4 regions of the Nonomuraea sp. NPDC003201 genome follow, and region 4 is predicted to be linked to each of the others. Evidence: riboswitches for the same ligand, from Rfam matches in the RefSeq annotation. Region 4 holds a riboswitch; each other region holds the start of a gene.

Region 1 (7,831 bases), on a different contig from region 4:
CTTCACCTACACCGACCGTCCCGGCATCGTCGGCGTGGTCGGCCGCCTCCTCGGCGAGCACAGCGTCAACATCGCCTCGATGCAGGTGGCCCGCTCCACCAAGGGCGGCAACGCGCTCATCGCGCTGACCGTCGACTCGGCGATCCCGGCCGACGTGATCGACCAGATCGGGAACGAGATCGGCGCCGAGAGCGGCCGCTCCGTGGACCTGGAGGGCTGAGCCTCCTTCCCGGCCTGAAGGCCGCCACCCGGTTCCGGGTGGCGGCCTTTGCTGTCTCAGCATGCAAGATACTAGGACATCCAATGAGATTGCTGGGGTACTGTTGCTGGTAATGCGCCAGGTGCTCGTACTTATTACCTGCCGCGGCGGGGCCTGTTAGGGCAGGTCGACGACTCGCCGCGGGGCGTCGTGGTGTGTCGGCCAATAAGTCCCATTCGTCCGCCGAACGGCTCGCGAAATGAGATGAGTCACATGTACGACATGTATGCCTGGAACCGTGCCGAGGAGCATGAGGACGAGGCCGCGCAGGCCCTGCAGACCGCCCTGGACCGCAGGGACAACGGCGGCGCCCCTCAGAACCCGAGCCGGTAGAACACCGCCGCCCGCTTCACCCCCGGCAGCAGCCCGGCGATCCGGGCCGCGACGCGGTGCGGCGTCGGCAGGCGGTCGAACCCCTCGATGTCGAACGCGCTCACCGCGCTCAGGCAACGCAACCTCGGATGGATCGCCAGCAGCTCGCCCGGCCCGTCGATGCCCCAGACCAGGTGGGCGTCCGCCTTGCGCACCGGCCTGTTGAGCTTCTGCGTCTTGAGCCCGAGCGGGCTCACCGCGTCGAAGACGAACTGGCCGCCGGGGAAGCGCTCGACGATCGCCCTGATGAGGGCCCGGCCCTCGCCGGGGTCGAGATAGTAGAGCAGGCCCTCGGCCACGACCAGCACAGGGGCATGGCCCGGGACCTGCTCCAGCCACTTCAGCTCGGTGACCGACGAGCCGATCAGGCGGTAGCCGGGCCGCTCGGGGAACAGGCGTCGCCGCAGCTCGATCACGTCGGGGTAGTCCACGTCGTACCAGCGGACGCTGGGCGGCGGGTCCAGCCGGTGGACGCGGGTGTCGAGGCCGCAGCCCAGGTGGAGCACGGTGGCCTCGGGATGGGTGGCCAGGAACCCGGCCGCCCACCGGTCGATGAACCGCGCTCTGATCGCGACCGAGACGGCCAGGCCGGCGTTCATCCCGGTCTCGGTGAAGTCGTGGTCGATGCGTTCGACCGCCTCGGCGGCCAGGTCGTCGCCGAGGATCGGATCCGGGGACCGCGCGTCCAGCGCCCGCCCGTACAGGGTGGCGAGCAGGGTGGCCTTCTCCCCGGTGAGATGCACCTGCTCCAGTGCCATACCCCTACGCTACCGCCGCGCGGGCCAGCGCCAGCGCGCCCAGCAGGGGCGCGTCGTCCGCGAAGCGGGCCGGGCGCACCTCCGGCGGGAACGGCACCACCCGGCCGACCTCGGCCGTCAGCCTCGGCAGGATCAGCTCCGCCGCGCCCATCATGCCGCCGCCGACCACCAGGCGCTCGGGATCGAGGACCACGCACAGGTTCGCCACGCTCATGGCCAGCGTCCGCAGCGCCTCGTCCACCAGCTCCCGCGCGTGACCCCCGCCGAGGAGTTCGGCCGCCGTGACGGGGCGGCCCAGGAGCGCGGTGCCGCGGGCGGCCAGCGCGCCGCCCGCGACGCGCTCCTCCAGGGGCACCCGGCCGTCGGCGAAGGCGGGCTCGCCCGGCGTCACCTGGAGGTAGCCGATCTCGCCTGCCGCGCCGTGGGCGCCCGGCACCACCCGGCCGTCCACCACCAGGGCCGCCGCCAGGCCGGTGCCCAGGTTCAGGTAGACGCCCGTGGAGACCCCGCGCAGGGCGCCCCAGCGCAGCTCCGCGGCGGCCGCCGCGTTCACGTCGTTGTCGATGGACACCGGAGTGGCGCCGTACGCCTCCTGGAGCAGCCTCGGCAGTTCGAGGCCCTCCCAGCCGGGGACGTTCGGGGCGAGCCGTACCACGCCATCGCGGATCACCCCGCACGTCGAGAAGCCCACGGCGGCGGGCGCGCCGTCCAGGGCCCGGGCCGCCGTGAGCGCCCGCGCGAGCGTGTCAGGCCCGGTGTCCAGGCGGACGTGGGCGGACAGCGTGGGGCCGTCGGCCGTGGACACCCCGATGGCCACCTTCGTCCCGCCCACGTCGATGCCCAGGACCCGGGTCACCGGGCGGCGCCCCTGCGGGCGAGCGAGTCGATGGCCACGGCCAGCGCCAGCACCGCGGCGGTCACCATGAACCGCACCGAGGAGTCCACGCTGAGCAGGTACATGCCGTTGGAGATGGCCTGGATGACCAGGACGCCGAGCAGCGCGTCGTAGGCCCGGCCGCGCCCGCCGAACAGCGAGGTGCCGCCGATGACCGCGGTGGCGATCGCCATGAGGAGGATGTCGCTGCCGCCCGAGCCCTGATTGACGGCCGACAGGCGGCTGGCGGCGAGGATGCCCCCGGCCGCCGCCAGGGTGGAGGCCAGCATGAACGCGAGGATCCTGATCCTGGTGACGTTGATGCCGGCGCGCCTGGCGGCCTCGGCGTTGCCGCCGACCGCGTACAGGTGCCGACCGAACGTGGTGTGCCTCAGCATGAGGTCGAGCAGCACCACCAGCGCCCCGAAGATGATCAGCAGGAGCGGCACGCCGCGGTCCGCCGACATGACGATCACGGCCGCGGCGAGCAGCACCGCCAGCCCGCCCGCCTTGGCCAGCGACCACCACAGCGGCGTCACCGGCAGCCCGGCCGCCAGCCGCAGCCTCCTGACCGCGAGCGACGCGCCCGCCGACACGGCCACCAGGGCCGCCGCGACCGTCCACGCGAGCCAGCCCGGCAGCCAGGTGTCGCTCAGCTTGGAGATGAACCCGGTGAACGGCAGGTTGATCGTCCCGCCCTGCCGCAGCAGGTAGAGCAGCAGGCCGAGCCAGCCCATCAGCCCGGCCAGCGTCACGACGAACGACGGCATCCGCAGCTTGGTCAGCATCAGGCCGTGCAGGAACCCGATCGCCGCGCCGGCGGCGAGCGCCAGGAGGATGGCGAGCAGCGGGTTCCAGCCCTGCTTGACGTGGACGATCGTCATGATCGTGGCGCACAGGCCGCTGACCGAGCCCGCCGACAGGTCGATCTCGCCGAGCAGCAGCACCATGATGATGCCCAGCGCGATCGTGCCGGTGGCGGCCATCTGGAGCACGAGGTTGGTGAGGTTCTCGGGGGACAGGAAGCGGTCGTTCAGCGTGCTGAACACGATCGCGATCGCGATCAGCCCGCCGACCACCGGCCACGCGCCGACGTCCCCCTGGCGCAGCCGCTCGACGGCGACCTTCGGCGTGTACGGGCTGCGTACCAGCGTGTCGGTCATGTCCCTGCCCCCGTGATCGCGGCCACGATCTCCTCCTGGGAGGCGGTGGCCGTGGTGAACTCGCCGGCGTTGCGGCCCAGCCGCAGCACCACCACGCGGTCGCTCACCGCGCGTACGTCGGCGAGGTTGTGCGAGATGACCAGCACCGCGAGCCCGCGCTCGCGCAGCCGCCCGATCAGCGCCAGCACCTGCGCCGTCTGCTCGACCCCCAGGGCCGCCGTGGGCTCGTCGAGGATGACCAGCCGCGGCTCGCCGATGAGCGCCCTGGCGATGGCCACCGACTGCCGCTGGCCGCCCGACAGCATGGCGACCGGCACCCTGATGTCCCTGATGCGCACGTCGAGCTGGCCGAGGAGCTCGCGGGTCGCGCGTTCCATGGCGATGTGGCGCAGGAGCGAGCCGCGGCGGCGCTCGGTGCCCAGGAAGAGGTTGGCCACGACGTCGAGGTTCTCGCAGAGCGCGAGGTCCTGGTAGACGGTCGAGACGCCGAGGGCCTGCGCGTCGTGCGGGTTGGCGATCCTGACCGGCGAGCCGTCCACGGTGATCGTGCCGGCGTCCGGCGTCACGACCCCCGAGATGGCCTTGACCAGCGTGGACTTGCCCGCGCCGTTGTCGCCCATGAGGGCCACGACCTCGCCGGGGCGCAGGTCCAGGCGGGCCCCGTCGAGCGCCTGGACCGCCCCGTACCGTTTGGAGATGTCTGTCGCCGAGAGCATCTACTCGATGCCCTGCTTCTCGCAGGCGGCCTTGACCTCGCCCGTGCAGAGCTGGGCGGCGGTGTAGAAGCCGTCCTTGACGATCGTGTCCTTGACCTTGTCGGTCGTGACGGGGATGGGGTCGAGGAGGAACGCCGGGATGTCGGCCGTGCCGTTGTTGACCTTGGCGGGCGCGGTGGGCTGCTCGCCCTTGGCGACCGCGACGGCGAGCTCGGCGGACTTCTCCGCCTCCGCCCTGATGTCCAGATATATGGTCATGTACTGCTCGCCGGTGAGAATGCGCTGGACGGCGGCCAGCTCGGCGTCCTGGCCGGTGATCGGCGGGAGCTGCTTGTAGCCCGCGCGCTTCATGGCCGCGATCGCGCCGCCCGCCATGCCGTCGTTCGCGGACAGCACGCCGGTGATGGTGTCCTTGCCCAGCGCGGTGATGGCCTGCTCCATCTCCTGCTGCGCCTTGTCGGGGCTCCAGTCCGGCGTGTCGAACTCCCTGCCGACCTTCACCTTCCCGTCCAGCACGCTCTTGGCGCCCTTCTTGTAGTCGGCCGAGCTGGGGTCGGTGGGGGAGCCGTGGATCATCACGATCTGGCCCTTCGCCGCCGTGCCCCTGGCGGTCATGGCGTCGAGCAGGGCCTGGCCCTGCATCTCACCCACCCGTACGTTGTTGAACGAGACGTAGTACGCGTAGTCGATGCCCGAGATCAGCCGGTCGTAGGCGATGACCGGGACCTTCTTCTGCTTGGCCTGGTTCACCAGGGGAGCCACGGCGTTGGCGTCCACGGCGTCGAGCACGAGCACGTCGGCCTGCTGGGTGAGCGCGGCCTCGACCTGTTGCTGCTGCTTGGGGGCGTCCTGCTCGGCGTTGCTGTAGAGGATCTTGCAGTCGGGGCAGAGCGACTTGACCTTCGCCTCGAACAGCGGGCGGTCGAACGCCTCGTACCGGGTGGTCTTGGACTCGGGCAGGAACAGCGCGATCGTCTTGCCGCCCTGGCCCTGCGTGGTCGTGGTGGTGGCGCCGGTGCTGTTGCCGGTGTTTCCACAGGCGGCGGCCAGGAGGACCGCCGCGACAGGGATTGATCGCCATGCTCGGTGCATCGCACTTCGTCCTTCCGGATGTGCCGCCCCTGTGCTTGGTAAGAAAGGTAATTTACTATCAGGCGAGTTGGCTAGGGTTTGCTTCTTCAAGGGAGGGTGAGATGCGGGGCGACCTGGGTAATCCGCGGCTGCTGCGAGTGCTGAACGAGCGCCGCCTGCTCGACCATCTTCAGGAGCACGGCCCCGCCTCGCGCGCCGACCTCGCCAAGGTCACCGGCCTGTCGAAGCCCACGGTGTCCGCGGCCCTGGCCGGGCTGGAGGAGGACGGGCTCGTTCACCTCGTCGGCGAGGTCTCCGGCCGCCCGGGGCCGGTCACGTCCCTGTACGACGTCAACGCCGCCGCCACCCACGTCGCCGGCGTCGACATCGGGCGTGACTGGATCAGGGTCGCCGTCGCCGACCTGCGCGGGAAATTCGCCGGCCGGAGGGACGGGCGCAACACCGCCCTCACCTCCGCCGAACTGGCCGTCCTGGTCGGACAGCTGTGCCGGGCCGCCGCCCGCGAGGCCGTCGTCGACTGGCCCGCCATCGCCTGCGCCGTCGTCGGCACGCCCGGCGTGTACAACCCGGAGCTCGGCCGCCTGGAGTTCGCCCCCAACCTGCCCGGCTCCGACCTGGCCGAGCGCCTGCGCGCCGAGATGGAGGTCGACCTCGTCATCGAGAACGACATCAACCTGGCCGCCGTCGGCGAGCACACGCACGGGGCGGGGCGCGGCAAGTCCAACTTCGCGCTGGTGTCCGTCGGCACCGGCGTCGGGATGGGCATCGTGATCAACGGTGAGCTGTACGTGGGCGCCCGGGGAGCGGCGGGGGAGGTCTCGTACGTGCCCGCGACCGAGGACCCGGCGCCGCCGGCGGGCGACGCCCTGGCCCACGGCGCCACGGAGGCGGTCGCCGCCGCGCCCGGAGTGGTCCGCGCGGCCCGCGCCGCCGGCCTGAGCCTGGAGACGGCCAAGAAGGTCTTCGCCGCGGCGGCCTCCGGCGACGGCGTGGCCCGCTCGGTGGTGGAGGCCGAGGGGCGCCGCATCGGCGGCCTGCTGGTGGCGGTGGCCGCCGTGCTGGATCCGGAGGTGATCGTGCTCAGCGGCGGCGTGGGCCGCAACCTGGACCTCCTGGGGGAGGCCATCGAGGCCCGCATCGCCGAGCTCGGCCCGCTGCGGCCCTCGGTGGTGGCCAGCACGCTGGGGGACAGCGGCGTCCTGCTGGGCGCGGTGGCCCACGCCAGGACCCGTGCCTGGGACCTCATCTTCGACGCCCGCCTCCCCTGACCGTCGCGTGGGGAGGCGGACGCCGCGGCCTCCTACAGGGTGGCCGTGAGGGTGGTGGGTGTTTCGTCGCGCTGCTCCTGGAGCTTGGACCAGAGCCGTACGCCCTTGCGGTCGGGGCGGACGCCACCCACGAAGGAGTCCCTGCGCCAGGAGGTCAGGCGCTCTTCCTTGACCACGTCACCCGTGTGCGGCGAGTGGACCATGTAGCCGGGCCGGGAGATCATCCCGACATGCCCGAGGCCGTGGAAGAAGACCAGATCGCCGGGTTTGAGGTCCTGCCAGGCGATCTTCTTGGTGAACGCGCCGTACTGTTCGGCGGCGGTGCGGGGGAGTTCGATTCCGGCGTGCTCGTACGCCCTGAGCATGAGCCCGGAGCAGTCGTAGCCGCTCGGGCTGGCGCCGCCCCACACGTACGGGGTGCCGCGCTTGCTCATGGCGAACTTGATGGCGACCTTCCAGGCGGGCTTCGGAGCCTGTTTCTCCTGGATTTTTTTGATCTGGCCGCCGGTCAGGGTGGTGAGGTCGTCGATCTTGGACGAGGCATGGGCGGGGGAGGCCAGCATGAGCCCGGCGGCGCCCGCCGCCAGGACAATGGCGATTCGAGACAGGGGTCTGTCCTTCCATAAGGCCGGCCGGGTTAGCTGACGGGCTCGGGCCTGGAAGTAGCCCTACGGCATGGGGATGCCGACTCGCCCCAGGGGGAATGTGGGTCCCCGGCTCCACGCAACGGCGCGCGGATTAGGCTGGTCGGTGACTTTAACGAAACGGTCAAAGAACCGCAATACCGGACAAAGGGGGCGTCCGAAAGATGAGATGAAGTGTTCGTCAGCCGAGACGACGCGGTAAGGTACCGCCCATGGAGTCGCGTAACATCCGTCTGGCCGTCATCCCCGGCGATGGGATCGGCACCGAGGTCGTGGCCGAAGGGCTCAAGGTCCTGGAGGCAGTGGGCACGAAGATCGAGCCCACTCACTACGACCTGGGAGCCGCACGCTATCACCGTACCGGCGAGACGCTGCCCGACGCCGTGCTCGAAGAGCTGCGCGGCTACGACGCGATCCTGCTCGGCGCCGTGGGCGACCCCAGCGTGCCGCCGGGCATCCTCGAGCGCGATCTGCTGCTGCGGCTCCGCTTCGAGTTCGACCACTACGTCAACCTGCGCCCGGTCAAGCTGTTCCCCGGCGTGGAGACCCCGCTGGCCGACACGCCGCCGGAGAACATCGACATGATCGTCGTCCGCGAGGGCACCGAGGGCCTCTACGCGGGCACCGGTGGCGCCATGCGGCGCGGCACCCCGCACGAGATCGCCACCCAGGAGTCGCTCAACAC
Region 2 (5,621 bases), on a different contig from region 4:
TGGATGCCGCCCGGCCTGGGCGGGAAGTCGTTCGTGACGACGAGCACCTTGGGCCCCGCACCCAGCGTCGCTCCTGCCGCCACACGTGTCACTGGACGTGTCACCGCACCTGTCACCGCACGCGTCACTGCACGTGTCACCGCACGTGTCACTGCACGGGGACGCCGTTCAGCTTGGCCCATGCACGGGCCATCGCGATGCGCTCGGGGCTGGAAGGATGGGACGCATAGAGCACATATTCCACCGCATCCGGCGACAAGTCGGAAATATTGGTGACTGCCAGGCGTTTCTGCATCGCTATGAACGTGGCCGGATCGTGCGTGAGGTCCAGCGCGTGCAGGTCGGCCCTGGCCTCGATGTGGCGGCTGATCAGGTTCTCGGCGGGGCTCATGAGCAGCGAGCCGAAGGTCATCAGGCCGATGACCGCGCCGACCGCGCGCGGATCGCCCAGGCCGGTGACGCCGGTGCGGCGGCGTACCAGGCCGAACACCCAGAACAGCAGGATCGCGCCCAGCGCGGCGCCCAGGGCGCCGATGAACGTGCCGTAGAGCACGTCGTCGGTCTTGGCGTGGCCCAGCTCGTGCGCCACGACCAGCTCGACCTCGGCCTTCGGGGCCTTGAGCAGCGTGTCGTAGACGACGATGCGGCGCGTGGCGCCGAACCCGGACACGTAGGCGTTCAGCGCCGTCGTCCTGCGGGAGGCGTCGGCGACCAGCACGTCCTCGACCGGCACGCCGTCCCGCTTGGCCATGTCCAGGAGCTCGGTGCGGAGCTGGCCCTGCTGCATGGTCGTGAAGTCGTTGAACAGCGGCTCGAACACCACCGGGTAGACGAACGACGCCAGCACCGTCAGCGCGAACGCGCCCACGGCGGCCGGGATCCACCACCGCCTGAACGTGCGGGCCAGCGCCACGAGCACCAGCAGCATCAGGGAGAGCATGAACGCGTCGACGCCTATGTTCTTCAGCCGGTCGCTTGCCCAGGACCCCCAGGTCTGGATGGACAGGCCGTAGCCGCGCAGCAGCGTCTCGCCCCAGATGGCGATCGGCAGCTTGATCAGCTGGGTGAAGAGGGTGATGACCACGACGCCCAGCACCACGCGGACCCACCAGGGGCCTTTGAGCCACGCCACCAGCTTCACGCCGAGCGGGGTGGCGACGAGCAGTCCGGCGATGATCAGCGTGAGGGCCAGCGAGAGGTAGGCGGGCAGGGTGCTGGCCGCATCGAACGCCTCGGACCTGGCGATCTGCGCGGCGGTGAAGTCTCGGGCCGGGTCGGGCGGTCCGGAGGTCAGGAGGTGCCAGGGGGTGCTGAAGGCGGCCACGGCCGCGATCACCAGGCCGAGCAGCACGGCCGCCACCGCCGCCTGCCGCCGCAGCCGGCGCTCGCCGTCGGACTCCGGCGGCCCTCCCCCGTTCACGGACACACCCTCACTCTGCCCTCGCCTGCCGCCGCCGCTCTCCCCCTTCACGAACGCACCACCGCCGGCCACCGGACCCGCGCTCTCCCCTTTCACTGGCGTGCCACCTCCGGGCATCGGGCTGACGCCCTCCCCTTTCACGGACGCGCCACCCCCGGACGTCAGGCCGACGCCCTCCCCTTTCACGGACGCGCCACCTCCCGACATCGGGCCGGCGCTCTCCCCCTTTACTGACGCGCTCGCACCGTGACCGCGCGCCTCGCCACTCAGAGCCGCGGTGCCTCCGGCCTCCTCACCCTCCTTCGACGCCTCTTGCGACGCGTCGTCCACGTTCCGCCGTTCGCTCATCTGCCTCCCCCTCACGCGAGCTGGTCTCGCACGTAGTCGCGCCACCGTGCCGTCAGCGTGGCCGCGGAGAGGCCGAGCGCGGCGAGTGCTCGGTCTACGCCGCCCGCGCGGGCGTCACGGTAGAGCCTCACCAGCGTCCTCTCACCGAACCGGTCAGCCAGGAAGCGACACGCCAGCCAAGCCTCCTGGTACGCCCGGGCGAGCCGGACGGGGTCCCGCCCGTCAGCCGCGAAAGCCTCAGGTCCGGGCAATTCCCTCGGCAGTCTCCCGGCCCGCACCTCGGCGGCGAGCTCGGCGGCCGCGGTCCTCATGGGGAGCCCGGAGTCGCGGTAGCCGACGTAGTCGGCGAACCCCTCATAGAGCCATGGGGGCAGGCGGTCGGTGCCGGCGACGACGTGGGTGAGCTCGTGGGTGAGTACGACGTCCTTGCCGGTGGAGTTCAGCCTGGCGAAGAACTCGGGGACGATGATCACGCGCCCGCGATCGGCCACCGCCGCCAGCCCGTCGACCCGCCCCACCCCGGCCAGCCCGGCCGCTTCGGCAGCGGACGAGGGAACGACTACGAGCGGTCGTACTGACCTTCCGAGCACCGCCGACACCCGCTGCCCCGCCCGATCAGCCCTCCGCGCGATGTCGCCGAGCTCGGCGGGTGCGGTGTGCCCGCCGACGACCACGGATCGGGCCCCGCGGACCACGACCTCGCGGTCACCCCACAGGCCACGGACTTCGGCGGGAAGGATGGGGGAATCGGGGGTGGGGGCGCTGGCGGGGGCGACGGCGAGAAGCAGGACGGAGACGATCGCGGCCCGCCGACTCACCTGCCCTGACACGATGCCCGATCGTAGCCGCCCGCCGGCCCCTGACCGGCCACTCCGCACCCCCTTGAGAACCGTCCACCCGCACCGCATGCGGTGGCTGCGCGCCAGAGGACCACACACCGCGCGCCATCGGACGGGGAGCCTGGCCCGCGAGCCGGGACCTCTGAGCCCTGAGCCGAGGGCTGAGGGTCATGGGACCGAGGGTCGTGAGCCGTGTGGCCGAGGGTCGTGGAGCCGAGGAGCGGGTTGAGCGGCTGTGGGCCTGTGGGGCCACGTGCGCGAGACCGTGAGGCGGGAAGCCATGAGGCGGGCGGGGTGGGTGGGTGGGGTGGCTGGTTTGAGGGGGGGGCCGTTGCGGTGGGTGCGTTGTGCGGGTCAGCGGGCGTCTCCCTGGAGGCCCTCAGCCAGGTGCGGCGGGTGGCGCCGCCCGTGCTCCGCCGTAAAAAAATGAAAGCAACAATGGGAGAGCCCCGCCCGGAGGAGCCGGGCGGGGCTTCTTCACATGCCGGGACGGACAGCGCCGACGAACGACGCCCGCCGCCATCCACCCAGCTTGTCGATGCGTACCCGTTCGCCTGTCCGAGGCGAATGGACCATCTTGCCCTTGCCGACGTACATGCCCACGTGGCCGAGCCCCCTGAAGAACATCAGGTCGCCGGGCCGGAGGTTCCGCCACGAGACCTTGTTCCTGGTGCGGGCGAACTGGCTGGCCGCCACGCGTGGGAGCTTCACCCCGGCCTTCTTCCAGGCGTACTGGACGAGGCCGGAGCAGTCGAACGAACCGGGGCCTGTGCCTCCGTACCGATACGGGTCACCGACCTGGTTCTTGGCCACGGCGACGGCCTTGCGGGCCTTCGCCTTCTGACGGGCGACCTTGGCCGCCCTCAGCGCCGCGGCCGAGGTCGTCTTCGAGGTTCCGGCGGTTGCGGCCGCCTTGGTCGTCGACGCCGAATCGGTCGTGGCAGCCTGAGCCGTTGGGGCATGGAGGATCGCACCTCCGGCCGTCACGGTCATCGTGAGCGCTACGCCACTCAGGGCAATGCGGGACAGACGGGGGTTATGCAGGGAGGTAGACAGGATTTCTCCTTGACTCTTCCACGAATGCCTACCGGGTTAGCTGACGGATTCGGGCCTGGAAGTCGCCCTACGGCGCGATGTGCGCGCCGATTCACCCCCTGATCCCTGGGGAACTGGGATCGCTGGGTCCCCGGCTCCGTGCCTCCTGGCTGCACGGATTCGGCAGGCCAACCGTCCCGACCAATGTGTTGATGTGGGGACATTTGGGCGGTTGACCAGCGGATCTTTATCTGTCTCACACCGGGAGAGACCGGTGCAGGTTCGCGGGGGACATGGCTTGTTCACCGCGACGTCGCCAGAAGCTACGCCGAAGGGTCAAGGATCGGCAAAGCGGGACACCGCCTGTAAAGATCAGATAGTGGAGTCAGTAAGGAGGGAAATCCCTGCTGGAACACCAGGTTCCGTTATCGAAATGTGACGCTGCTCACATTTGTTTTCGCGCCCGTTTGTCAGGCCCCAAATGTCGCGTTTGTCACACTTGTTGCGGCTCGTCAGGCGCGCTGGATCGTTCCCATCGCTCATCAAACCGAACCTCGTTCGGCTGATGCGATCAACGATTCGGCGTCGTAGCTACGGGCGGATGGCGCCCACGAGGCGGCCGCCGTACGACGAGAGTTTGACGACCTTGACCACGTCGCCCGTCTGCGGCGCGTGAACGATTTTCCCGTCGCCGGCGTAGATACTGACGTGACCCAGGCTCGAGCTGAAGATGAGGTCCCCCGGCTGGAGGGCGCTCAGTGAGACCTTGCGGCTCGCGCCCCAGGCCCACTGCTGCCAGGTCGTGCGCGGCAGCGACACGCCCGCGGCGCGCCACGCCGCCTGGGTCAGGCCGGAGCAGTCCCAGCCGCCCGGCCCCGTCCCGCCGAACACGTACGGCTTGCCCACCTGGGCGAAGGCGAAGCGCAGGACGGCGGCGGCGTTGCCCGAGGCCGGCCCCGTGTACTGGATGCCGACGCTGTTCGGGTTGCCGGGGTTGTAGGCGCCGAGCTTCTTCAGGAGCTTCTTCTGCTCGGAGATCAGCTTCATGATCTCCGAACGCTCCTTCTCGACCCCGTCCCGTTCCCGGTCGGCCGCCTCCAGCGCCTCTTCCGCCTTGTCGCGTTCGACCTTCAGCCCGCGGTTCTCCCGGTCGAACGCGGCCAGCTTCTCCGCCCGCTCCCGCGAGAGCTGCCCGGCCAGCGCCAGGCTCATCAGGAAGTCGTCGGGGCGGTCCGCGCTCACGAGGCCGGGCAGGGAGGTCACGTCGGTGCCGAGCTTGTAGCTGTCGACGGCCATGCCGATCACCTGGGCGCGCAGGTCCGCGACCGTCGCCAGCTTGGTCTTGTAGCGGTCGTTCAGCTTGGTGTACGCGCCCTTGGCGGCCTTGTACCGCTCGGTGGCCGTGTTGAAGCGGTCGACGACCTTGTCGGCCTTGTCGTTGAGCTTGTCGAGCTTGGCCTTGGCCTGTCCGAGGGTCGGCCGGGGATCGGCGACGGCGGCTCCCATGGGGGACAGGACCAGCCCGAACGCGAGACCCGCGGCCACCGGCACCCTGCCAAACCTCACTGTGTCGCCTCCCAGGGATGATATCTGGGGCGAATAGTACAGAAGTGGCGGGTGAGGTCACACGCTATCCACCCAATTCGTAATATCCCTGGCACGGCGCGGCAAATCCGCCCGTAAGGGGTGCAGGTAATCTAGGCCCGGCCCAGCCTGCGCAGCAGCAAGCCAGACGGAACGGGTCTGGCTCCCATCCGCCTGACGGACTCGGCCACCTCACGGTCCGACGACACCACGGCCATGGCCCGGCCGGGCGGCTCGGCGCGTACGAGCTGGCGGATCAGATCGTCGGCGATCTCCCCCGGCTGGCTGAACAGCACCCGCACCCCGCGCGGCGCCACGACCTGCACCGGGGAGTTCAGCTCGGCCCCGTCGAACACGACGGTGACCTCGACCCTGGTCTGCGCCACCAGCCCGCC
Region 3 (7,831 bases), on a different contig from region 4:
CCGCCACACCGCCTCGATGGCCCGATGGGTCTCCGTCCCCCGGCGGGGGACGGCCTGGGTTCGGGCCTGGTCGTCGGTGTCGGAAGCCATCACCGGCCCATGAGAGCAGCCCGAAGGCGCCGATGGCAACCCGGGCGGCGCGCGTCCCGTCATGTGTCCCAGGGAGCGGTCAGGGTCGGGGCGGGCGCGTGGGTCAGGGGTTGGGCGTGTCGACGCCGAGGCGGTCGCGTAGCGCTTGTTCGCGGTCCCGCTCGTCCGCGGGCAGCGAATCGTCCGGTACGTCCGAAGCGTCGAACACCCGCCACACGTCCAGCCCGATCCCGTCGTACCCCGGCGGCACCGGCACGCGCATCGCCCATTCGATCGCCTCTTCCCGGGACTTGACCTGGATCAGCCAGAAGCCGGCGATGAGCTCCTTGGCCTCGGCGAAGGGGCCGTCGATCACGGTCGCCTTGCCGCCGCTGTACGCGATCTGGGCCCCCTGCGAGCTCGGGTAGAGCCCTTCGGCCGCGAGCAGCACGCCCGCCTTGGTCAGCGCCTCGTTGTAGGCGTGCATGTCGTCCACGACCTCCTGGCTGGGCAGCGCCCCGGCCTCGGTCTCCGCGTTGGCCTTGCCGACGATCATGAATTTCATGGGTGATGTCTCTCTTTCGTCCGGTTCGAGCTCTCGTCGAACGCGTCGAACGGCGACAGGCGGGATCGACACGTACGCGAGAGATTCACTTCGCGAACAGCCGGGCCGCGATGCCGTCCAGAACGTACTCGAGCCCGGTCTCGAACTGCCAGCCCGGCCGGTCCTTGTGCCTGCCCTCGTGGATGTACTGCCGGAAGCCGGGGTAGCGGCCGGTGTCGAGGAGGTACGTGAGCTGCGGGGCCATGCTGAGGTAGACCTGCTGCTCGCTGGACCAGCCCTGACCCGCCATGAGCCGGCGCATCGCGATCTCGGCGCCGGTGACTCCCTGCGTGTAGGAGCCGACGGTGTTGACGACGGTCATCTTGGTGTCGGCGTCCAGGTCAAGGCCGTCGACGGCGCGCAGCGAGCGTTCCGCCACCGCCAGGCGGTTGGGGGTGACGGCGAGCATCGCGCTCGGCGGGAGCTGGGCGAGCCAGAGGTGCTTCAGCACCAGCTCGCGCGTCCTGACGGCGATCTCCCGCAGCGTCTCCCGCCATCCCGCCGTCTCGCCGGGCAGCTCCAGCTCGCCGTAGACGTGGTCGGCCATCAGCTCCAGCAGCTCGTCCTTGCCCGACACGTACCGGTACGCGGCCATCGGGGCGACGCCCAGCTCGGTGGCCAGCCGCCGCATGGTGATGGCGTCGAGGCCCTCCGCGTCCGCGACGCCCACGGCGGTGGTGGCGATGCGGTGCGGGGACAGGGTCTGGCGTGGGGCGGGCGCCGGGCGCTCGAGGCGGGCCCACAGCGGGGGCCTGTCATTGGGCTTGCGCGGGGCAGCCATGGATCACCCTCCTCCCGACGAGTTGGTGTACAACGTATCAGAAGTAGACGACGTACACGCTGATCTACAATGTAAAGGCGTCGAGCTGGTCGAGAAAGGCGCGTGTGGTCGGGGCGCAGTCGTCCGCCGACGGAACGGCCAGGGCCAGCGAACGGGTCATCGTCGGCTCCAGGGGCCGGGTGACGACGGTGCCCAGGTCGGCGGGGAGGCCGAGGGCCGGGACGATGCTGACGCCCAGCCCCGCGGCCACCATCTCCAGGATGGCGGCGGGCCCGCTGGCCTCGAAGGCGACGTCGAGCCGTACCTGGGCCGTCAGCGCCGCACCCATGATGAGGGGACGGCAGCCGGCGGTGGTCAGGATGAACGGCCTGCCCTCCAGATCGGCGAGAGTGACGGCCGGGCGGGCGGCCAGGGAGTGGTCGGCGGGCAGCGCGGCGACCATGTCGTGGGTGCTCAGGTGGACGGTGCGCAGGCCGGGCGCGGGGAGGGTGACGACGCCGACCTCGGCGGCGCCGCGGTGCAGCCATTCGCGGATGTCGTCGTCCATGCCCTCGAAGAGGCGTACGCGGACCTGCGGGTAGCGGTCGGTGAACGCGCGCAGCAGCTTGGCGACGAGCGTGCCGGTGGCGCTGGGGAGGCTGGCCAGGCGGAGTTCGCCGGTGATCTGGCCGCTGGCGGCGGCCACGTCGGCGCGGATGAGGTCGAAGTGGCGCAGGCGGGCGCGGGCGCGGGCGAGGGCTCGCCGGCCGGCCTCGGTGAGGGCGATGCCGTCGCGGTGGCGGACGAACAGGGCGGCGCCGAGCTCGCGTTCGAGGGCGGCGATGGCGCGGCTGACCGCGGGCTGGGGCATGCCGGTGTGCTCGACGGCGGCGGTTCCGGCGCTGGCGGCGTGGGTGGCCCGGTTCGCGGCCGCGGTCGGCGCGGGGGAGCGGCTCTCGGTGGCGGGGCACGACATCGGCGGTGCGGTCGCCCAGCACCTGCTGGTGGAGGGGCAGCCAGAGGTGCGGCGGCTGGCGCTGGTCAACTCGGTCACATACGACTCCTGGCCGGTTCCCGGCGTGGCCCGTTACCGGGATCCGGCCGTGGTGGCGGCCACGACCGTGGAGGAACTGCTGGCCGCCCCCGCAAGGCGGTCACCACCGCGCTCGCCCGGCCGGCCACCGAGGCGGAGCTGGCCGATTACCTTGATCCGTGGAACGACGCGCGGGTGGACCGGTCGTGGATGGCGCTGGCGGGCGCGGCCGACAGCCGTTACACGCTGGACCTGGTGCCCGCACTCAAGGCCGATGGGACGCCGAAGCTGCTGGTGTGGGGGGAGGACGACACGTTCCAGGAGGTCCGGTACGCCGAGCGCTTCGCCGCCGAGGTGCCGAACACGACGCTGGTGCGCGTTCCCGGGGCGGGGCACATCCCGATGGAGCACGATCCGGCCGGGGTCACCCGGGCGCTGGCGGAGTTCTTTCTCGGCTGAGACCACTGCGGGCGACGAGGGCGACGGTGGTGAGCAGGGTCAGCGCGATCGCCAGCGCGGGTGCGGGGCCGGTAGTGAGGTGGAGGGTGGCGCCGGCCAGGGCGCCGAGGAACATCGCGGCAATGGAGGCGGATCGACGCAGGGCGGCCCGGCCCGGCGTGTCGGCGGCCAGGCCCGTGAGGGTCGTGGTGAGGACGTTGGTGACCAGGTCGGGTACGCCGAGCGCTCGTACGGACGCGTTCTGCAGGCCCATGCCGTAGGCGAGCAGCACGATGAGGGCCGCCTGGGCCCAGGCCGTGCGGTGCCCGGCCGTGAGGGCGACGGCGAGGGCGGCGGCGACGAGGAGCGCGTGTACGGCGGTGGCGGCGGCGAACGCCCGTCGCGCGTTCGCGGTGTGCCTGATCACCCGGCCGGCGCTCCAGGCGCCGGCTCCGAAGGCGACGAGGGCCGCCGGGGAGGGCCATTTGGACATCTGGGCCTCCCCGGCCAGGGCGAAGCTGAGGAAGACGATGTTGCCGGTCATGTTGGCGACGAAGACGCGGCCCAGGCCGAGGAAGCTGACGGCGTCCACGAGGCCGGTGACGCAGGCCAGGAGGATCAGCAGGGCGGGCAGGACGCCGTGCGGGTTGGCGCCGCGCGGGAAGAGCCCGTCGGCGACCCGTCGCAGCCCACTCCGGACCAGCCTTCCGGGGCGTCTGCGCGCGGCTGGCATGGTCGGCGGCTCCTTGGCGAGGTCGCGGGCGGTTCGCCTCGGGTCTTCCCCGGTGGCGGGCCGCCGCACTCGCGGGGGTGAAACGCGACGGCCGCACGGCACCGGCCGCCGGGTTCCGCTCGGCACCCCGCCGCACCTGCGGGAAACGCGACGAGCGCGCGTCCCGTTGCGGGACGCGCGCTCGTTTGGCGCTGGGGAAGGCCGGCCAGGAGGTGCCTGGGGGAGTCCAGCCTGGAGGGGGACGGTCCGGTCAGGAGCGGTACTGGGGGTAGCCGTAGCCGACGACCTGGGACTTGGGACGGACGCGCTCCTCGACCTTGCCGTTGCCGGTGTTGCCCTCGACGGTCGAGATGGTGCCGTCGCCGTTGTCCTTCTCGACGAACCCGACGTGCTGGATGTCGTCGAGGTTCTTGCTGCCGCTCCACGAGAAGTACACGATGGCGCCGGGCTTGGCCTCGGTGCCGAAGCGGTGGTTGGCCTGGAACCACTTGGCGTGGGCGACGGTCCAGGCGTCCCAGCCGATCTGCGAGCGGGCGCCGGTCTGGTCGCCGACCCAGGAGACGAACATCGCGCACCAGGCGGCGTTCAGGTAGTCGGTGCGGCTGCCGCCGTCACGGGCGATGGTCTCCGCGGCGCGCTGCGAGTTGGCGTACCAGCGCTGGAACTTGGTGCCGCCGCCGGCCGCGTTCTCGGTGATGCCGACCTGGGACTTGGCGAGCGCCAGGACCTGGCCGGCGGTGACGCCGACCTTGGCCTCGCGCGAGCGCTCGACGTGGTCGGCGACGGTGGCGGTGCTGGCGACGGTGCCGATCGGCTGCTTGTCTGCTGCGGTGGCGCTGGTCATGTGGGCGCCGAACGCGGTTCCGAGGATGGTGGCGCCGAGAAGGACGCGGGCGATGTTGGTCTTCGCAGCAGAGGTAAGACGGATGTTGGCCATCGAGGGGGTTTACTCCTTGCTTCCATGCCGCTTACCGGGTTAGCTGACGGGTTCGGACGTGGAAGCTGCCCTACGGCACCGAAGTGCCGATTCACCCCAAAGGACTGGGTCCCCGGTTCCGCCCGAGGGCGGATTCAGCGGTCACAGGACGTTCCTGTGATGTGTCGTGCGATGGTCGGACAAGTCCGGACAAACCGGACGTATGTCTCAAGAATGCCTCAAACGTAATGCAAAAGGCAAGAGCGTTACAAATCGATAAAGGCCCAGCTAGGCGACCTGCCTGCGAGCCTCGGCCAGAAGCCCCATCATGGCAAGGGATTCGTCGAGCGGCATGATCGAACTTTCGGTCCTGCCTTCGGCCGTCGCGGCCCGGACCTCGCGGAGCTCCCCGGCGTACCCGTTGTCGGCCGGATCGAGGATGTACTCCTCCGGCTCCATGGAGGGCCCGGAGAGCAAAATCCGCGGCGTAGCCCAGAACGGTGCCTGGAGGTCCGCCCGCATCTGAGTTCCTACAACACTGGCATGGTTCGGGTAATTCCCGAGCAACGAAGTCTCCACGAGAGCCTTCCTGCCACCGGGGTAGAGCAGCACGCCGCCGGCCTCCGCATCGACGCCGTTGGGCGCCAGAGTGCCGGTGATCCGCAGGTCGGAGGGCATGCCGAGGAGCAGCTGGGCCAGCCCGAACGGGTAGATCCCGAGGTCCAGGAGCGCCCCGCCGCCGAGCTCCGGCGCCCACAGCCGGTGCTCCGGGTCGTAGGGCTTGGCGAAGCCGAAGGAGGCGTGCACCGAGCGGAGGTCGCCGAAGCGCTCGTCGGCCGCGATCTTCTGGACGAGCGGGTTGAACCGCATCCACATCGCTTCCATCAGGAACACGCCCGCCTCGCGCGCCAGGCGTACCATCTTCTCCGCGTCGTCCACGGTGGCGGCCAGCGGCTTCTCGCACAGCACGGCCTTGCCCGCGGCGATGGCGACCTCGGCCACCTCCAGGTGCTGGGCGTGCGGCGTCGCCACGTAGATCGCGTCCACGGCCGGGTCGGCGGCGAGCCGCTCATAGGAGTCGTACGCGGACTCCGCCCCCAGCGTGGCGGCCAGCGCCTGCGCCCGCCCCAGGTTCCTCGATCCGACGGCGGCCACCCGCATGCCCGGTTCGGCCGCGATGGCCGCCCCGACGGTCCGCGCGATATTCCCTGTCGCCGCTATGCCCCACGCAAAATCCCGCACGCGGGAGATCGTAGACGAGTCAGGTCATGTTGAACGTGTCGGGGTCGGGTCCGATCCGCTGGCCCCTGTTCATCGCGCCGATGGCGGCCATGTCCTCGGCGTCGAGGATGAAGTCGAAGACGCCGATGTTCTCGGCGATGCGCGCCGGGGTGACCGACTTGGGGATCGCGACGTGGCCCAGCTGCAGGTGCCAGCGGAGCACGATCTGCGCGGGCGTCTTGCCGCACTTGTCCGACAGCTTGGCCAGCGCGGGGTCGTTCAGCAGGCCCTGGCCCTGGCCGAGCGGGCTCCACGCCTCGGTGAGGATGCCGTTGGCCTCGTGGAAGGCGCGCAGCTCGCGCTGCTGGAGGTACGGGTGCAGCTCGATCTGGTTGATGGAGGGCACGAGGTCGGTCTCGTTCATGAGCCGGGTGAGGTGGGCGATGCTGAAGTTGGAGGTGCCGATGGCCTTGGCGCGCCCGTCACGGTAGATCTTCTCGATCGCCTTCCACGCCTGCACGTACTTGTCCTGCTGCGGCACCGGCCAGTGGATGAGGAAAAGGTCGATGTAGTCGAGGCCTAGCCGGGCCAGGGACTCGTCGAAGGCCGCCTCCGCGCGGCCGTGGTCGGCGTTCCACAGCTTGGTGGTCACGAACAGCTTCCGGCGTGGCAGCTCACTTTCGCGTACGGCCTGCCCCACGCCTTCTTCGTTGCCGTACGCGGCGGCGGTGTCCACGTGCCGGTAACCGGCCTTGAGCGCGGTCGTGACGGCCCGCGCGGCCTCGTCGGCGGGCACCTGCCAGACGCCGTAGCCGAGCTGCGGGATCTGCACGCCGTCGGTGTTGAGCATGAGCGAGTTCATGCTCTCCATTGTTCACGTCGCGTTTCTGGTGGCTTAAGGCGGCGGGGCTAGCTTGAAGCGGTCGTGAACGGGCCATCACCCGGCTGGGAGGACAGGAGTGGTCGAACAGGCGTCGGCCTGGGTGGAGTCACCGCTCCAGATGCTGTGCGCCGTCGAGGCCCATTACGCGGGCGTGCTCGGCCCCGAGACGGTGGTCGTGCCGCGCGCCGGTCTGCGGCCGTTGAAGGCCACGCGTCGGGAGCTGAGGTCTCTCGGGCTGCCCGACGGCCTGGAGCTGGCGGAGCCGCGTGAGCGCATGCCCAGGCGCGTGCAGGCCGTCGGTGACGCCTTCTCCGGCAGGGTGCAGGTGCGCTGGCTCACCTCGCGTCCCGGACGCATCGTCATCGTGGACGATGGGCTGGCCACGCTCCGGCTGCTGGAGCTGCTGGCCGCGGGGCCGTACCGGCCGCTGCTGCGGGCCAGGGCCCAGCCGGCCAAGCTGCGCTCCGTGCTGGGCCTGGCGGCCGCGCTGCGGCTGCGCCTGAGCGACGTGTCGGTCTTCACCGCCCTGCCCGTGGACGAGGCCCTGGCGGACGGCGTACGGCGGGCCGGGATCAACCTGGTACGCCACCAGTTCGACTGGCTGCGCGCCCAGCCGCCCAGCGCGGAGGGGCCCGCGGAGCGCACGGTCGTCCTCGGCACCTCGCTCGTCCGCAACGGGCTCGTGCACCGCGACCACTACCTGCGCTGGCTGACGGACCTGGCGGCCCAGGAGCCGCTCGCGTACTACCCGCACCGCCGCGAGGACCCCGTGGACGTGGCCCTGATCAGGGAGCGCCCCGGCATCACCGTGCACGACGTGGGCGCGCCGGCCGAGCTGACGCTGCGCGGCCTGGACGCGGGCCAGCGCGTGCTCAGCCTGCCCTCGACCGCGATCACCTCGCTGCGGGTGCTGCTCAGCCCGCGCGGTGTCGCCGTGGAGCCCGTGGACGTTCCTGACGACTGGTGGACCAGCAGGGCGGCCCCCGCCCTTCGCTCGCATCTGACAGGAGTGTCCGGTTGAAAGTGTTGGCGGTCGCCGACTCCGACTCGTATCTGAAGTGGGCGGCCTGCCTGCTCGGCGACCTTCCCCCCGGCGGCACGGCAGAGCTCGTGGTGGTGCGCACGCCGATCGCGCCCTCGCCGGAGCAGATCGCCGCCGCCGTGGGCGGTCTGG
Region 4 (7,831 bases):
AGGACGAGCGGTGGCGGCTGCCCGCGTACGAGCGGTACGAGCGTGAGGCCCGCCCCCAGCGGGCGGCCGACGTCGTGGTCAGGGCCGATCATCCCCGCAGACTCGCCGTCATGACCCGCGAAGCGTGATGCTGGAACACGGAACGTGAGCGGCGCAGACTGGGGCGATGATCCCCAGCCAGTGGTACAACATCGTTCCCGACCTGCCCGCCCCGCCTCCGCCGCCGCTGCACCCGGCGACGCGCGAGCCCGTGGGGCCCGACGACCTGGCGCCGCTCTTCCCGATGGAGCTGATCGGCCAGGAGGTGAGCGGTGAGCGGTTCGTCCCGATCCCGCGAGAAGTGCTCGACGTCTACCGGCTCTGGCGGCCGACGCCGCTGATCCGGGCGCGCCGGCTCGAGAAGGCCCTCGATACGCCGGCCAGGATCTACTACAAGTACGAGGGGGTCTCGCCCGCCGGGTCGCACAAGGCGAACACGGCCGTGCCCCAGGCGTACTACAACGCCCGCGAAGGGGTGCGGCTGCTGACCACCGAGACGGGGGCCGGGCAGTGGGGGTCGGCCCTGGCGTTCGCCTGCTCCCAGTTCGACCTCGAATGCCAGATTTGGATGGTGCGGGCCTCGTACGACCAGAAGCCGTACCGCCGCTCTCTCATGCAGGTGTACGGCGCCACCGTCCACGCCAGCCCGTCACCCGTCACCGGCTCGGGCAGCAAGGTGCTGGCGGACGACCCGGACTCGCCCGGCAGCCTGGGCATCGCGATCAGCGAGGCCGTCGAGGTGGCCGCCGCCACACCCGACGCCCGGTACGCGCTCGGGTCGGTACTCAACCACGTGCTCCTGCACCAGACCGTGATCGGCGAGGAGGCGCTGGAACAGCTGCCCGAGATGCCGGACCTGGTCATCGGCTGCACCGGCGGCGGCTCGAACTTCGCCGGCCTCACCTTCCCGTTCCTGCGCGAGAAGCTGGCCGGGCGGATACGGACCGTGTTCAGGGCGGTCGAGCCGGCCGCCTGCCCGTCGTTCACGCGCGGCGTGTACGCCTACGACTTCGGCGACACCGCGGGCCTCACGCCGCTGCTCAAGATGCACACGCTGGGGCACGCGTTCATCCCCGACCCGATCCACGCGGGCGGCCTGCGCTACCACGGCATGTCGCCGCTGCTGTCGCACATGTACGAGCTGGGCCTGTTCGAGGCGGTCACCCGCGCCCAGAGCGAGTGTTTCGAGGCCGGTGTCCGCTTCGCCAGGACCGAGGGCATCGTGCCCGCCCCGGAGCCCACGCACGCGCTCGCGGAGACGATCGCCGAGGCCCTGCGGTGCAAGGAGAGCGGCGAGGAGAAGGTGATCCTGACCGCGCTCTGCGGCCACGGCCACTTCGACCTGGGCGCGTACGACCGCTACCTGGCCGGGCACCTGGAGGACTACACGCTGCCGCAGGACCGCATCGAGCAGGCCCTGACCGAGCTGCCGGGCTGAAAGCGGGGTGGCCGCCGGAAGAGGCGGCCACCCGGTCAACGCGCCGTGGGGCGCTTGCCGTGGTTCGCCTTCTTCTTCTTGCGTGCCTTGCCCTTGCGTGAGCGCCTGGCCATAAGCTCGCCTCCGGTGATCGGGCCGATGATCGGCTACGCCACGAGCCTCCCCGCCCGTGCTGACCAGCGCAAGCGCAGCACGCGAACTAACATTCCCCAACAATTCCGTGTCATAATTTGGTGGAATCTGTTGGAAGGAGCGGGCGTGCTCGCACAGCAGCGTCAGCAGACGATCCTCGAACGCGTGCGCAGCAACGGCGGCGTCCGGGTCGCGGACCTGGTCCGCGAGCTGGGCGTATCCGACATGACCATCCGTCGGGACCTCGAGGTGCTGGCCGAGCGCGGGTTGCTGGAGAAGGTGCACGGCGGTGCCACCGCCCTCGGCCCCGGCTCCACCGAGGAGCCGGGCTTCACCGCCAAGTCGGCCCGCCAGCAGCAGGAGAAGGAGGCCATCGCGCGCCGCGCGGCCGGCCTCGTCCGGCCTGGCACGGCCGTGGCGCTCTCGGCGGGCACCACCACGTGGGCGCTGGCCCGCCACCTGATCGCCGTCCCCGAGCTGACGGTGATCACCAATTCGATCCCCGTCGCCGAGGTCTTCCACCGCAACCCGCGTTCCGACCGCACGGTCGTGCTGACCGGCGGCGTGCGCACGCCGTCCGACGCGCTGGTGGGCCCGGTGGCCGTGGCCGCGATCCGCCGCCTGCACGTGGACACGCTGTTCCTCGGCGTGCACGGGATGAGCGTGCGGGCCGGGTTCACCACCCCCAACCTGCTGGAATCGGAGACCGACAGGGAGCTGGTGGCGGCCGCCAACCGGCTGGTCATCCCCGCCGACCACACGAAGTGGAACACGGTCGGCATCAGCACCATCGCCGAGCTGACCGAGGCCGACGTGGTCGTCAGCGACGCGGGGCTGCCTGAGGACGCACGCATGGAGCTGGCCGAACGGGCCGGAGAACTGATCATCGCGGAGGGCTCGTGAAGCGCACCATCACCCATCTGGCCGACGGCCGTGAGCTGATCTACTTCGATCAGCGGGACGACGCCGACCGGAGCGCGATCGACCGGCGGGTGCTCGACCCCCGGCCGGTGGCCTCCGAGCTGCGCTACGACCCGCTGACCGAGGAGTGGATCGCGATGGCGGGGCACCGGCAGACGCGCACGTTCCAGCCGACCGGCTCGGCGAACGAGTGCCCGCTGTGCCCGTCGTCGGACACGCGCTCGTCGGAGATCCCGGCGTACGACTACGACGTGGTGGTGTTCGAGAACCGATTCCCCTCCTTCTCCACCAATTTCGGGACTTATACAGACGTGGGGGGCCTGAGTGAGGTCCGGCCGGGAGTGGGGCGGTGCGAGGTGGTCTGCTTCACCTCTGAGCATTCGTCGTCGTTCTCCCAGCTCTCCGACGGCCAGGTGGAGCTGGTCATGGAGGCGTGGGCCGACCGGACGGCCGAGCTGTCCGGGATCGAGGGCGTGGAGCAGGTGTTCTGCTTCGAGAACCGGGGCGAGGAGATCGGCATCACGCTGGCCCACCCGCACGGCCAGATCTACGCCTACCCGTACGTCACGCCCAGGACCAGGCTCCAGCTCGCCGCCGCCAGGCGCTACACGAAGGGGAACCTGTTCGCCGACGTGCTGGCCGCCGAGCGGGCCGCCGGGACGCGCGTGGTGGCCTCCAACGAGCTGTGGACGGCGTTCGTGCCGGCCGCCGCGCGGTGGCCGTACGAGGTGCACATCTACCCGCACCGGCAGGTGCCCGATCTGGCCGCGCTGACGGAGGAGGAGCGGTCGGCGTTCGCGCCCCTCTACACCTCGGTGCTGCGGGCCTTCGACGACCTGTTCGGCGTGGTGATGCCGTACATCTCGGCCTGGCACCAGGCGCCCGTGCGGCAGGACCGCGAGCTCGGCTATCTGCACCTGGAGCTGTTCAGCATCAGGCGGGCGCCGGGCAAGCTCAAGTACCTGGCCGGGTCGGAGTCCGCGATGGGGGCGTTCGTGAACGACGTGCTGCCGGAGGAGGCCGCTAGGATGATTCGATCACAGGTAGATCACTATTAGATTTCTAATGGGGGTCGCGTTACTCGTGATCTACCACTAATATCCCTTTTGTGCCTGGCCGTAACAGCAGGCACACGCCTAATCCCGGGCGAGTCGCCCGGGAGCCGGGGACCCACCCGCACCTGGGGTGAATCCACTTCGGTGGTAGGGCACGCAGCTCCCAGCCCGAACCCGTCAGCTAACCCGGCCGGCAGAGGGAGAGGAACATCCACGTGGCGGCTCCGTCCCCCGCGACTCTTGCCATCGGCCTCGTCGCCGCCGCAGCCGTCGCCCTCCTGCCGGCGACCGCGGCCTCGGCGGCCCCCAAGCCCTCGGAGACCGAGCTCCGCGCCCAGCTCAAGCAGCTCAACAGCAAGATCGACAAGCTCATCGAGAAGTACAACCTCAAGCGCGTCGAGCTGTCCAAGGCGCAGGCGGCCGCCAAGGCGGCCAAGGAGCGGCTGGCGGCCGCGGAGAAGACGCTGGCCGCCGCCGAGCAGCGGGTCGGCGACCTCGCCAGGATGCGCTACCAGAACCACGACCCGTCGCTGCCCTCCGTCCTGATGGTCCAGAACGGCGGCGGCGCCGCCCTGCTCGAGCAGCTGACGGCCGAGCAGCAGGCCCTCGTCCAGGGGGTGGCCAAGGCCCGCGACGACAAGAAGAAGGCCTCCGACGAGGCCGCCGCGCTGGCCACCCAGATCGGCGTGGACGCCAAGGACGTGACCGAGCAGCGTTCCGAGGCCGAGGACATCATCGACGACATCAAGAGCAAGCTCCAGGACCTCGTGCCGCTCGGTCCCGGCCGCAAGTCCGACGGGAGCTGGGCGCCGGAACTGCCCTCGGGCTCGGACAACATCACGGCCCGTACACGGCTGATGAAGGCGGAGCTGGCCAAGAACTTCAAGCTGCCGTTCACGGTGGGCTGCTTCCGCTCGGGCTCCAGCGGCGAGCACCCGCTCGGGCGGGCCTGCGACTTCATGATGAGCACCGGCGGCACGATGCCCGCGGCCATCAACAACGCCCTGGGCGACCGCATCGCGGATTGGGCGCTCAAGAACAAGGGCAAGCTCGGCGTCAAGTACGTGATCTGGAAGCAGCGCATCAACATGGGCTCGGGCTGGCGGGCCATGTCGGACCGCGGCAGCGTCACCGAGAACCACTACGACCACGTCCACATCTCGATGTACTGAGCTGGATAAGGTCGGACATCATGACTGACACCCGGATCCCGCCCGCTCTCACCGGCGACGAGCGGACCACGCTGAACAACTGGCTCGAATGGCACCGCGGCACCCTCGCCGTCAAATGCGCGGGCCTGTCGGACGATCAGCTGCGCCTGCGCTCCGTCTCACCCTCGACCATGTCCCTGCTCGGCCTGGTCCGGCACATGGCGAACGTCGAACGCTCCTGGTTCCGCCGCGTGCTGAACGGCGAGGACCTCCCCAAGCTGTGGGACAAGGACCGCGACAACGACGCCGACTTCAAGGAAGTGGACGCCGCCTCGGTCAAGGAGGCCTTCCTCACGTGGGAAGAGGAGATCGAGCGCGCCCGCGCCATCTCGGACGCCACGCCGCTGGACGCCGTCGGTGACCACAGAGGGCAGGAGTGCACCCATCGCTGGATCCTCATCCACATGATCGAGGAGTACGCGCGGCACAACGGTCACGCGGATCTGCTGCGCGAGCGCATCGACGGGGTGACCGGAGAGTAACGAGAGCGATGATCAGGGCTCGGTGCGGAACAGCGCCCACACGGCCTTGCCGCCCCGAGCCAGCGGGTCCCAGCCCCAGCACTGACTGTAGGTCTCGACGATGTAGAGGCCGCGCCCGTTCTCCGAGATGAAGTCCGGTTCCTTGGGGCGCGGCACCTCGTCGCTGGGGTCGGCCACCGCCAGCAGCACGTGCGGCTGTACGCGCATCAGCAAGAGCTCGATCTCCCGCCGTCCCGCCGCGTACATCGCGTAGCGCACAGCGTTGGTCACGAGCTCCGACACCACCAGCGCGGCGTCGTCGCTGAGTTCGTGCAGGCCCCAGCCCTTGAGGGTCGAGCGGGTCACGTCCCTGGCCGTCTTCACGGAGTCGGCCTGAAAGGGCAACGGGCACGAGGTCGTGTACGGCTTGCCACCCATGAGCAGGTGGTCGAAGCCCACGTCACGGGTGATCTGCAATGCATCGGCAGTGGCCAGAGGATCCTCCACCATGCTGCCGATACCTCCCCGTTCAGTCCGACTTAGTGCATGTTTGGCCCAATATGCACTAAGCCATCATGGGTCACGATCGCTGCACCTGCAAGACCCAAATGCACGTGCACTTGCATTGTGCAGTAGCAAGCGGCGTTTTGGGGCATAACTCTCCTAATCGGACACGGGGTTGAGACCTTGTCATACCCGGCAATGTGGTGTCACTGTGTGTGCGGACCTTGATAGGAGGCAAAGTGACGCAGAACCAGCCGGGTTCCGGACCGACGGCGCTGCGCATCCTCCTGGGCTCCCAGCTGCGCAAGCTCAGGGAAGCGAAGAACGTCACTCGTGAGGAGGCGGGCCATCTCATCCGTGGCTCCGAATCCAAGATCAGCCGCATGGAGCTGGGCCGAGTGGGGTTCAAAGAACGGGACGTGGCGGACCTGCTGACCCTCTACGGGGTCGTCGACAAGCAGGCCCGCTCCGCCGTACTCGACCTGGTCGCCACCGCCAACGAGCCTGGTTGGTGGCACCGGTTCAACGATGTCCTGCCCACGTGGTTCCAGGCGTACGTCGGCCTTGAAGAGGCCGCCGCCAGGATCAGGACCTACGAAGTCCAGTTCGTGCCAGGACTGCTGCAGACCAAGGAGTACGCAAGGGCCGTCGTGACCGCCGGATCGGCGGGAATCGGGGCCGAGGAGATCTCCAGAAGAGTGGATCTCCGGCTGGAGCGCCAGCGGATGTTCGACAGGCCGGACGGGCCAGTGTTCTGGGCCGTGATCGACGAGGCCGCCCTGCGACGCCCCATCGGCGGCGTCGAGGTGATGCGGGCCCAGATCGAGCACCTCATCGACCTGATGCGCCAGGCCAAAATCACCATTCAGATCATGCCGTTCAGCTTCGGCGGGCACAGCGCGGAAGGCGGGGCGTTCAGCGTCCTGCGCTTCCCCGACACCGATCTGCCCGACGTCGTGTACGTCGAGCAGTTGGCGAGCGCGCTCTACCTCGACAAGCGTGAAGACGTGGACCGATACACCGAGGTGATGGAGCGGCTCTGCGCCGTGAGCACCACTCCGGACGAGACGGTCGAGCTGTTGCGGACGATCGCGGACGAGTTCTGACGGACGGTAACGGATGATCGCGGGCGACTTGTGACGGCGCGGACGTCGTTGTTGGGTACGCATCTGCCCTAGACTGGCCATCGGCGTTGGATCCCGCCGTGGCGGAGCATGCCCAACACCGCACATGTGGGCGCGGCGCGTGTGCCGTAACCGATGGACGCGCCCGCGATCACTCGTAGCTTGATCAAGGAGACCATTCCGTGAAGACCGCTGTCGAGGAGCTCAGCCCGACCCGGGTCAAGCTCACTGTCGAGGTGCCGTTCGACGAGCTGCGCCCGAGCATGGATGCGGCGTACAAGAAGGTCGCGCAGCAGGTGCGCGTCCCCGGGTTCCGGCCTGGCAAGGTTCCGGCCCGCATCATCGAGCAGCGCTTCGGCCGGGCGGTAGTGCTGGAGGAGACCCTCAACGACGCGGTGCCCAAGCTGTACGGCAAGGCCGTCGACGAGGTCGACGTGTTCCCGGTCGCGCAGCCCGACATCGAGGTCACGAAGATCGAGGACGGCGAGCAGATCGAGTTCACCGCCGAGGTCGACATCCGGCCCAACTTCGAGGTGCCCGACTACCAGGGCCTCGAGGTCACGGTCGACTCCGCCGAGGTCTCCGACGAGGACGTCGACGCCCAGCTCGACTCCCTGCGCCAGCGTTTCGCGACGCTGACCGGCGTCGAGCGCGCGGCCGCCAACGGCGATTTCGTCGTCATGGACCTGCGCGCCGAGATCGACGGCGACAACATCGAGGAGCAGCAGGCCAGCGAGGTCTCCTACGAGGTCGGCGCCGGCTCCGTGCTCCAGGGCCTCGACGCCGCGCTCGAGGGCATGTCCGCGGGCGAGGAGAAGAGCTTCAAGACCGAGCTCGTCGGCGGCGAGAACGCCGGCGACGAGGCCGACGTGATCATCACCGTCAAGTCGGTCAAGGAGAAGGTCCTGCCCGAGCTCGACGACGAGTTCGCCCAGCTCGCCAGCGA

The links. A riboswitch is a leader RNA that binds a small molecule or an ion and turns the genes downstream of it on or off. The one in region 4 is predicted to bind cyclic di-AMP.
Region 1: it holds a riboswitch for cyclic di-AMP, as region 4 does, so the genes downstream of both, ACWDX9_RS19735 (C40 family peptidase) here and ACWDX9_RS39785 (coiled-coil domain-containing protein) in region 4, are expected to answer to the same signal.
Region 2: it holds a riboswitch for cyclic di-AMP, as region 4 does, so the genes downstream of both, ACWDX9_RS57930 (C40 family peptidase) here and ACWDX9_RS39785 (coiled-coil domain-containing protein) in region 4, are expected to answer to the same signal.
Region 3: it holds a riboswitch for cyclic di-AMP, as region 4 does, so the genes downstream of both, ACWDX9_RS44815 (CHAP domain-containing protein) here and ACWDX9_RS39785 (coiled-coil domain-containing protein) in region 4, are expected to answer to the same signal.

The regions. Positions count from the first base shown of each region.
Region 1 covers NZ_JBSFTC010000048.1:27,008-34,838, forward strand. Annotated here, with positions in the region: gene serA (phosphoglycerate dehydrogenase) at 1-220, shown strand, start outside; gene ACWDX9_RS19705 (class I SAM-dependent methyltransferase) at 574-1,389, opposite strand; gene ACWDX9_RS19710 (ROK family protein) at 1,394-2,245, opposite strand; gene ACWDX9_RS19715 (sugar ABC transporter permease) at 2,242-3,426, opposite strand; gene ACWDX9_RS19720 (ATP-binding cassette domain-containing protein) at 3,423-4,142, opposite strand; gene ACWDX9_RS19725 (sugar ABC transporter substrate-binding protein) at 4,143-5,234, opposite strand; gene ACWDX9_RS19730 (ROK family transcriptional regulator) at 5,336-6,502, shown strand; gene ACWDX9_RS19735 (C40 family peptidase) at 6,535-7,065, opposite strand; cyclic di-AMP (ydaO/yuaA leader) riboswitch at 7,114-7,257, opposite strand; gene ACWDX9_RS19740 (3-isopropylmalate dehydrogenase) at 7,359-7,831, shown strand, end outside.
Region 2 covers NZ_JBSFTC010000464.1:302-5,922, forward strand. Annotated here, with positions in the region: partial or broken gene ACWDX9_RS57915 (hypothetical protein) at 1-83, opposite strand, end outside; gene ACWDX9_RS57920 (M48 family metallopeptidase) at 149-1,420, opposite strand; gene ACWDX9_RS57925 (hypothetical protein) at 1,780-2,598, opposite strand; gene ACWDX9_RS57930 (C40 family peptidase) at 3,085-3,600, opposite strand; cyclic di-AMP (ydaO/yuaA leader) riboswitch at 3,674-3,838, opposite strand; gene ACWDX9_RS57935 (NlpC/P60 family protein) at 4,234-5,208, opposite strand; partial or broken gene ACWDX9_RS57940 (NYN domain-containing protein) at 5,340-5,621, opposite strand, start outside.
Region 3 covers NZ_JBSFTC010000222.1:10,851-18,681, forward strand. Annotated here, with positions in the region: gene ACWDX9_RS44785 (RNA polymerase sigma factor) at 1-90, opposite strand, end outside; gene ACWDX9_RS44790 (YciI family protein) at 194-634, opposite strand; gene ACWDX9_RS44795 (TetR/AcrR family transcriptional regulator) at 720-1,454, opposite strand; gene ACWDX9_RS44800 (LysR substrate-binding domain-containing protein) at 1,519-2,487, opposite strand; gene ACWDX9_RS44805 (alpha/beta fold hydrolase) at 2,662-2,925, shown strand; gene ACWDX9_RS44810 (YoaK family protein) at 2,891-3,637, opposite strand; gene ACWDX9_RS44815 (CHAP domain-containing protein) at 3,888-4,574, opposite strand; cyclic di-AMP (ydaO/yuaA leader) riboswitch at 4,588-4,724, opposite strand; gene ACWDX9_RS44820 (Gfo/Idh/MocA family protein) at 4,842-5,795, opposite strand; gene ACWDX9_RS44825 (aldo/keto reductase) at 5,815-6,636, opposite strand; gene ACWDX9_RS44830 (hypothetical protein) at 6,734-7,678, shown strand; gene ACWDX9_RS44835 (DUF6716 putative glycosyltransferase) at 7,681-7,831, shown strand, end outside.
Region 4 covers NZ_JBSFTC010000173.1:8,722-16,552, forward strand. Annotated here, with positions in the region: gene ACWDX9_RS39760 (uridine kinase) at 1-128, shown strand, start outside; gene ACWDX9_RS39765 (TrpB-like pyridoxal phosphate-dependent enzyme) at 167-1,477, shown strand; gene ACWDX9_RS39770 (50S ribosomal protein bL37) at 1,513-1,590, opposite strand; gene ACWDX9_RS39775 (DeoR/GlpR family DNA-binding transcription regulator) at 1,736-2,512, shown strand; gene galT (galactose-1-phosphate uridylyltransferase) at 2,509-3,588, shown strand; cyclic di-AMP (ydaO/yuaA leader) riboswitch at 3,654-3,795, shown strand; gene ACWDX9_RS39785 (coiled-coil domain-containing protein) at 3,801-4,757, shown strand; gene ACWDX9_RS39790 (DinB family protein) at 4,778-5,278, shown strand; gene ACWDX9_RS39795 (ATP-binding protein) at 5,291-5,767, opposite strand; gene ACWDX9_RS39800 (helix-turn-helix domain-containing protein) at 6,001-6,867, shown strand; gene tig (trigger factor) at 7,068-7,831, shown strand, end outside.